Regions from separate parts of the Lysinibacillus sp. COL-1 genome, predicted to be linked through region 1. Evidence: riboswitches for the same ligand, from Rfam matches in the RefSeq annotation. Region 1 holds a riboswitch; the other holds the start of a gene.
The links. Region 1 has a riboswitch for cobalamin ahead of AC6BKE_RS05370 (cobalamin adenosyltransferase family protein). Riboswitches for the same ligand answer to the same signal wherever they lie in the genome.

Region 1 (3,708 bases):
ACTATGTATATAAAAGCAACTACAATTTTCCTTGACATTTTCCATCGCCTTTTAAAGAACATAACAATGGGTTCTAAGAAAAATGCACTGACACCAGCAAGTATTATAGGCATGGATACAGGGATTACAAAATAGGCAGCTACAAGTAGAGAAAGAATCACAATCAATCGGAAAATCATTTTCCTAGCATTAAATTTATTCATAAACTCACCTTCTTTGAGAAAAAAATTAAGTTAAGTGTACCATAAATCAAATTTTATTACGTTCTGAAACAATAAAGGTAGGGATAAATTATGGAGAAAGAGATTTTGCAACTTTTTAATAATCTAACAGAGCATGACCGCGATATTGAATCTTACGAGGAACTAATAAAAATTCTGCAGGAACCCGTAGATTGGACATATGCAGTCTGGGAACAGCTTGTACAAGCACTTACATACAAAGATGGTCATGCACGTGCACGTGCTGCACAAATTTTATGCGCCTTAGCCGCAAAAAGTGACCCAGAAGAAAGGGTATTGGAGGATTTTTTAAAGATTTGGGCTGTGACTTATGATGAACGATCCGTTACAGCTCGAAATGCATTACAAGCTATTTGGAAAATTGGGCTAGCAGGTCAAGTACAAAGTGACTTAGTGGTGTCTTATTTAGCAAAGAGATTTCAAACTTGTTTAGATGAGAAGCATCCGACTCACATTCGCCATGATATTATTGTATCTTTTAAAAAGCTATATGACGAGACAAGTGACATAAAGTTATTAGACATTGCCCATCGTTTAATTAATGAAGAGCAGGACGTTAAATCTAAACAGAAGTATAAGTCAGCCATCCGTTCAACGTAACGAGATGGTGTTTTTTGTGCAAATTATTTGGTAAATTATTGAATAGTCAACTATAATAAATGAAAAAATAAAAGGGGTTAAGACATGAGCATTTATAATTATTTAGTACGAAAACCTAATGGTGAAATTTTATCCATGGAAACATATCGTGGAAAAACGATGCTAATTGTCAATACGGCGAATCAATGCCGATTTACATATCAATTTGATGACTTACAAAAAATGTATGATAAATATGGGAAAGATAATTTTGTCGTTCTAGGATTTCCTTGCGATCAATTTGGTCATCAAAATCCTGAAGATGGCGAGGAGACTACGCATCTTTGTAAAGTGAATTATGGCGTTACCTTCCCAATTTTTGAGCTTGTACAAGTAAATGGAGAGACTACCCACCCATTATTTAATTATTTAAAACATGAAGTGGATTTTCGAGAGTTTGGCAAGGCGAGCATGCAGGAAAAAATGCTTGCTGAGGCAATTGTTCAACTTGCCCCTAACTTTTTAGATGGTCGTAATATTCGCTGGAACTTTACAAAGTTTTTAGTAGATGCTAACGGCAAGACCGTTGCACGCTTTGAACCAACAGATTCACAACTTGATATTGAACAGGCAATTGAAACTATACTATAAAACAGTTTTGTTTATCTTATTCTTTAGAAATGGTGACGATCCATTCAAAGCACAGCTATTTTTTCCTATTAATATATGATAAACTGCTTTACAAGTGAATTATTCTTGCAGAATAAAGGTGCTAACAAGCATAATCGGGAATTCGGTGAAAAACCGAAGCTGTTTCCGCAACTGTAAGTACAGCTAGTATAAAGGTTTACCACTGTCTTAACAGAGATGGGAAGGTACTTTATCACACATTCGTTTTTTATGTAATGAACTGTACAAGCCAGGAGACCGACCTTTGTTTGAACGTATAAAAACTTCTCGGAAGCTAGGAGGATATACGGCAAATACATAGGCTATGTCATGTTAATTTGGCCATTATTATGTTATTTTCGTCGTTCCTTTGCGTAAAGGAGCGGCGTTTTTTTATGCAAGAATTTTCATAATGAAAAGTGGGGGGATCGCAAGTGAAAAAAGATGCACGTTATTCTTGTTATCCATTTATGCGTGAAAAAGCTTCGACGGTTGATTTTGAGATTCGAACAGACAGTCTGACTACGCATTTGGGAGTTGCTTTAGCTGCAGTTAAGAAAGAGGATGTACAAGCTGTTGTAGAAGATTTAATGATTATTTTACCTATGGCCTACCATGTCAATGGCTCGGTTCGTGGAAAACTAGCTGTAACAGAAGAGGATCTTGCTTGGTTAAGTGAGCGCTATGATTTTTATGTTCGTCATGTGAAGGAAGAGATACAAAACTTTGTCTTACCTCAAGGTACAGAGGCTGCCGCTGCTCTACATCTTTGCCGTAGTGAAGCAAAAAAATCATATCGTACATTACACAAAGTATCGGAAGAACGAGAGGTTCCAGCTATTCTTTTTGATTATTTAGGCCTATTAGCCAATGTGTGCTTCGTTATGGCTGTCTTTATGAATCAACAAGCAGGGATAGTTGAAATACCATTTATTAGTAAATCATATCCGATGAAAAAGAAAAAGGAGAATAATAATGAAGAAATTATTTAATGTTCAATGGCTAACAGTACTCTTCCTTGCAATGATTTTAGCAGGTTGTGGTACTTCAGTAGATACTAAAAATAAAGACGCTTCACAGGATACACAACAAACAGAGCAAACAAACTACAAAGTGACAGATGATCGCGGTGTAGAAATAGAGTTTAAAGAAGTACCAAAAACAGTTGTATCATTGCAACCAAGTAACACAGAAATTTTATTTGCTCTAGGTGTTGGTGATAAAATCGTAGGAGCAACTGAGTATGATACTTACCCAGAGGAAGCACAGAAAATTGAACGGGTTTCTGATTCTGTGAATTTTAACAGTGAACGAATCATAGCGTTGAAGCCAGATGTTGTTATAGCTTATACGATTGGTGATAAGGAAGCAATGAAACCACTTGAAGATGCTGGAATCAAAGTGTTTGTTATTCAATCAGCAGCTACATTCGATGATGTTTATGGTGACATCGAACAGATCGCAGCTGTAATGGGTGTTGCAGATAAAGGAAATGAAGTAAACGAAGAGATTAAAGCGAAATTAGCTGACGTTAAAGCAAAGGTGAAGGAAGTAAAAGCACCGAAAAATGTTTATTTAGAAATTAGTCCTAAGCCCGATATTTATACAGCAGGCTCTGGTACTTTCCAGCAAGAAATACTAGATGCAGCCAATGTTAAGAATGTTTTTTCTGACTTGAGCAGCTGGGCACAAGTTTCTGAGGAAGATGTCATAGTGAAAAACCCAGATGTTATTTTAACGACAGTAAACTACACAGAGGATCCAATAGGTGAAATACTTGCACGTGATGGATGGAATACAGTGACAGCAGTTCAAAATAAAGCAGTACAGACTCTTGATACAGATATCTCTAATCGACCTGGCCCACGTATTGGGGAAGCCGTAGAACTAGTAGCAAAGGCTGTCTATCCAGAGTTATTTAAATAAGAAACCATTCAAGGCTAGCTGTATACTGACAGCTAGCCATTTTTATGTGTGTTGTTATTTCCTAGTGTGAAAATTGGAATTAATTGAGTTAGTTCTATAAAATAAAAGTAAGAGTGCTCGATAATTTTAGGAGGTGTAGTAATTGGAACAGTTAGAGACAAAGATAATTCCATTTGAGGCAGTTTATAATTTTCGAGATATGGGGGGATATAGGACAAGGGATGGGCGCATTGTCAAGAACGGTTTATTTTACCGCTCAGCGGCTCTTGGGAAAATGACGTTGGCGGATAAA
Region 2 (3,708 bases), on a different contig from region 1:
TATATAAGATTGGCGCTAACTCTATATTGGCATAAGGAATGGCATCCCAAAATAATGTGTTAGCCACTTTTTCTGTACCATGTGTAATACTGTCAACCATTTGTTCCTTATTGATAGCATATTGAATGGCCTGACGAACCTTTAATTCGGCTAACGGTCCCGACTGAGTATTGAAGAGTAACGCTTTCGTAGACAAAGGCTCAGAGGTAGCGGTTTTGTATTTACTGCTATCTTTTAAATACGTATAGTTATCTAAACTAATGATGCCACGACCATAAATTAAATCTAATTCCTCGTTTTCAAATGCTAATGAAATCGATTCTGAATCTGGGATAATTTTAACTTTAATTTGTTTTACGAGAGGCTTTTCTCCCCAATAGTTTTCGTTGCGACTAAATAAAGCATATTCATCTTTTTTGTACTCGGTTAATACCCATGGACCTGTTCCAATAGGTGCCTTGATCGAATCTTGTGTCGCATCTCCGGCTGGGAATCCATTATCCCCTAAAAAACGGAATGGTCTTACAAAGGCAAGCTCGTTTAAGACAGGATAATAAGGTTCATCTAATTGCAAGCGAATTGTAAAATCATCCACTTTCACAACCTCTTTCATATGGTTGACCATACCCATCCAAGAATGCATTTCCCGATCCGCTAATACTGCATTGAAATTACGAATCACATTATCTGCATTAAACGCAGTTCCGTCTGAATACTTAACACCTTTTCTTAAATGAAAAGTATAAGTAGTTTTATCTTCTGATATGTCCCAGCTTTCTGCTAGCTTTGGACTAACAGTTCCATCGTCGTTGTATTCCACCAAGGATTCATAGACCATCGCTTGTGCGGTCATTTGATTGGGTAAATATGTATGGGGGTTCAATGGGCCGACATCTAATGGCCACCCAATTGTTATCATTTTTTCATTTGTTTGCTGTGTTCCTGTCTCTCCCTTTTCTTGATCTGTGCTTGTACAACCAGCAAGTACGCTGAAAGTTAACACAAGGATGAAGGGAAGTACATACTTAGTCAATCTCATTTTTCTGTCTCCTATCTCTATTCGTGGTACAAATGAATCTAGTTATAGATAGATGGAAAGAAGGTATCAACAATGCGTTCAAATTTTTCGAGCTAACGAGTAGAAGTTGATTTGCATTGTGCAGACACCTTTTCAAAGTTTGTGATATCAGCTAGAGGCTTTAGACACACCGACATTGCCACAGGACGTGGTGCTTCTTGACGTTCAGAGGGCATTTAAACAGCCATTGACTATTTATCTTCTTCAGAAAAAGAAGTCTTCTGTATGTGCTACTACAAAAACATTTGCTGAATCAAACTAAAAAAACCTTATTCTAAAAAAGAATAAGGACAGAAAAACTTACAATGAGTAAGCCTCCATCCATCTCCCTATCTTTCGTAGATCATCAATGAATCTCCTTACAAGCAGGCATTCTGGCTCATGAATCATGATTTTGCTTCACCTTCCCAAGTAATCACTTAGTGGTATTTGAAACAAAACTCCTCATTTACAGCTGCGGGACAGCATGGGATTTACACCCATTTTCCTTTTAATTGAATGAAAGTCTTTTTCACTCAAACTTGTAATGATCGCTATGAAATTCGTTATAAACATAACATGCTCGATTGTTCACGTCAATTTTATTTTCTGAATATAATAAAAATCTTAAAAGAATGAAACAACAAAAGACCAGGTCCATTTTTTTCCTGGTCTTTGTTGTATTTCGGAGAGAAGATGTAGTAGTTGTAGTAGATTTATAAAATGATGTCGTTATCTCGAGATAGATTGTTGTACTTCCTGGCGTAATGTTTTCGTTGCAGCAACCATATTAGCTAAAGCTGCAACAGTTTCAGTTTCTTTTCTTGTTTTTAAACCACAATCTGGGTTCACCCAAAATTGATGGGGATCTAACACCTGTAAACTATCTCTCATAATAGTTAGCATTTCTTCATTGCTTGGCACACGAGGACTATGAATATCATAAACGCCTAAGCCAATGCCCTTTTGATAAGGTTGCCCTTGCAGTGATGTAATGAGCTCCCCGTGACTTCTTGATGTTTCAATGGAAATCACGTCTGCATCAAGTGCACTAATCGGTTCGATGAAATCGTTAAATTCGCAGTAGCACATATGTGTATGGATTTGTGTTTCATCTTTGACACTAGCTGTAGCCAGCTTAAAGGAATTAACAGCCCATTCTAAGTAAGCTCCCCATTCTTCTTTTCGTAGCGGTAAACCTTCTCTTAGAGCTGGCTCATCCACTTGAATAATTGAAATACCTGCGTTTTCGAGTGCCTCAACCTCTTTGCGAAGTGCTAATGCAATTTGATAAGCGACATCTTTACGTGACAGATCGTCTCGTACAAAGGACCAATTTAATATCGTCACTGGTCCTGTCAGCATACCTTTTACAAAGCGCTTTGTTAAGCTTTGAGCATAGGCTGACTCTTTTACAGTTATTGCTGAAGACCACGCTACATCTCCATAAATGATCGGTGGCTTAACACAGCGTGAGCCATAGGAAACGACCCATGCTTTTTTTGTAAAGGCAAAGCCAGTCAGCTTTTCACCAAAGTATTCGACCATGTCTGTACGCTCAAATTCACCGTGAACGAGTACATCGATATCTAGTTCCTCTTGTATCGTAATCCAGCGTTTTGTTTCCTGCTCTATAAATGCCTCGTAGGCTTCATTCGATAATTGTTTTTTACGCCAAGCATTACGATTCCTTTTCACCTCATCGGATTGTGGGAAGCTTCCGATTGTTGTTGTTGGGAATAGCGGTAACGCTAACGCTTGCTGCTGCATTTTTTGACGCTGAGCAAATTCACTATGTCGTTCAAAATCTTGCGTTGTCACAGTTTGAACTGCTTGATGAATCAACTTGTTTTGACGGATTGGATGGTTTTTTAGAGCCTCAATTGCCTTCATACTTTCAGAAAAATTATGCTGTAAGATACCCTCTGTATCTCGTCTACATTTAGTTAGCTCCGTGATTTCTACAATCTTTTCATCTGCGAAGGCTAAAGCATGCTTCAGAACAGGGTCAATCTCATTTTCAAGAGCAGTTGTGATCGGTACATGTTGTAGATTGCTGGATGGTTGAATCCATAGCTCTGCTGCATTACTTAAATGCTCAATTGCCTGAATTGTAGCATTGACCTCCGCTAAGTTGGAACGCCAAATATCACGTCCATTAACAACCCCGACTGCCAATACTTTGTCCTGAGGGAAACCATATTGACGAAGTGACGCCATATTTCCTTTATAGCCATGAACAAAGTCTAGGCCAAATCCTTCTACAGGCAATGTCATCAATGTTTCATAGCCGCATAATGCTTCAAAATAAGTTTGCAGCATGATTTTCGCTTCTGGAACCGCAACGGCTAACTGGTCGTAAATCTCTTGCACAAGCTTGATGTCTTCCGGATCAAGGGATGTGACAAGTGATGGCTCTTCTAGTTGAATCCAATTTGCACCTGCCTCCACTAATTCTTTTAATACTTGCGTATAGAGCGGTATTAGAGCTAATAAGTATTCAACCTGTGTGAATTTGCTATAGCCTTTTGTTAACTTGCAGAATGTATAGGGACCAATCAATGTTGGCTTTGCAATAATACCATACGTTTCTTTCGCCTCTAAGAAATCGGCCAACACTTTATTTTCTGTTAGTTTCAAGGCCTGTCCCT

Region 2: it holds a riboswitch for cobalamin, as region 1 does, so the genes downstream of both, nikA (nickel ABC transporter substrate-binding protein) here and AC6BKE_RS05370 (cobalamin adenosyltransferase family protein) in region 1, are expected to answer to the same signal.

What each region holds. Positions count from the first base shown of each region.
Region 1 is NZ_JCAWSJ010000003.1:193,930-197,637, forward strand. It holds gene ytvI (sporulation integral membrane protein YtvI) at 1-203, opposite strand, end outside; gene AC6BKE_RS05360 (hypothetical protein) at 294-842, shown strand; gene AC6BKE_RS05365 (glutathione peroxidase) at 927-1,472, shown strand; cobalamin riboswitch at 1,572-1,771, shown strand; gene AC6BKE_RS05370 (cobalamin adenosyltransferase family protein) at 1,925-2,482, shown strand; gene AC6BKE_RS05375 (ABC transporter substrate-binding protein) at 2,466-3,416, shown strand; gene AC6BKE_RS05380 (tyrosine-protein phosphatase) at 3,559-3,708, shown strand, end outside.
Region 2 is NZ_JCAWSJ010000004.1:2,160,721-2,164,428, reverse strand. It holds gene nikA (nickel ABC transporter substrate-binding protein) at 1-1,039, opposite strand, end outside; cobalamin riboswitch at 1,426-1,618, opposite strand; gene metE (5-methyltetrahydropteroyltriglutamate--homocysteine S-methyltransferase) at 1,790-3,708, opposite strand, start outside.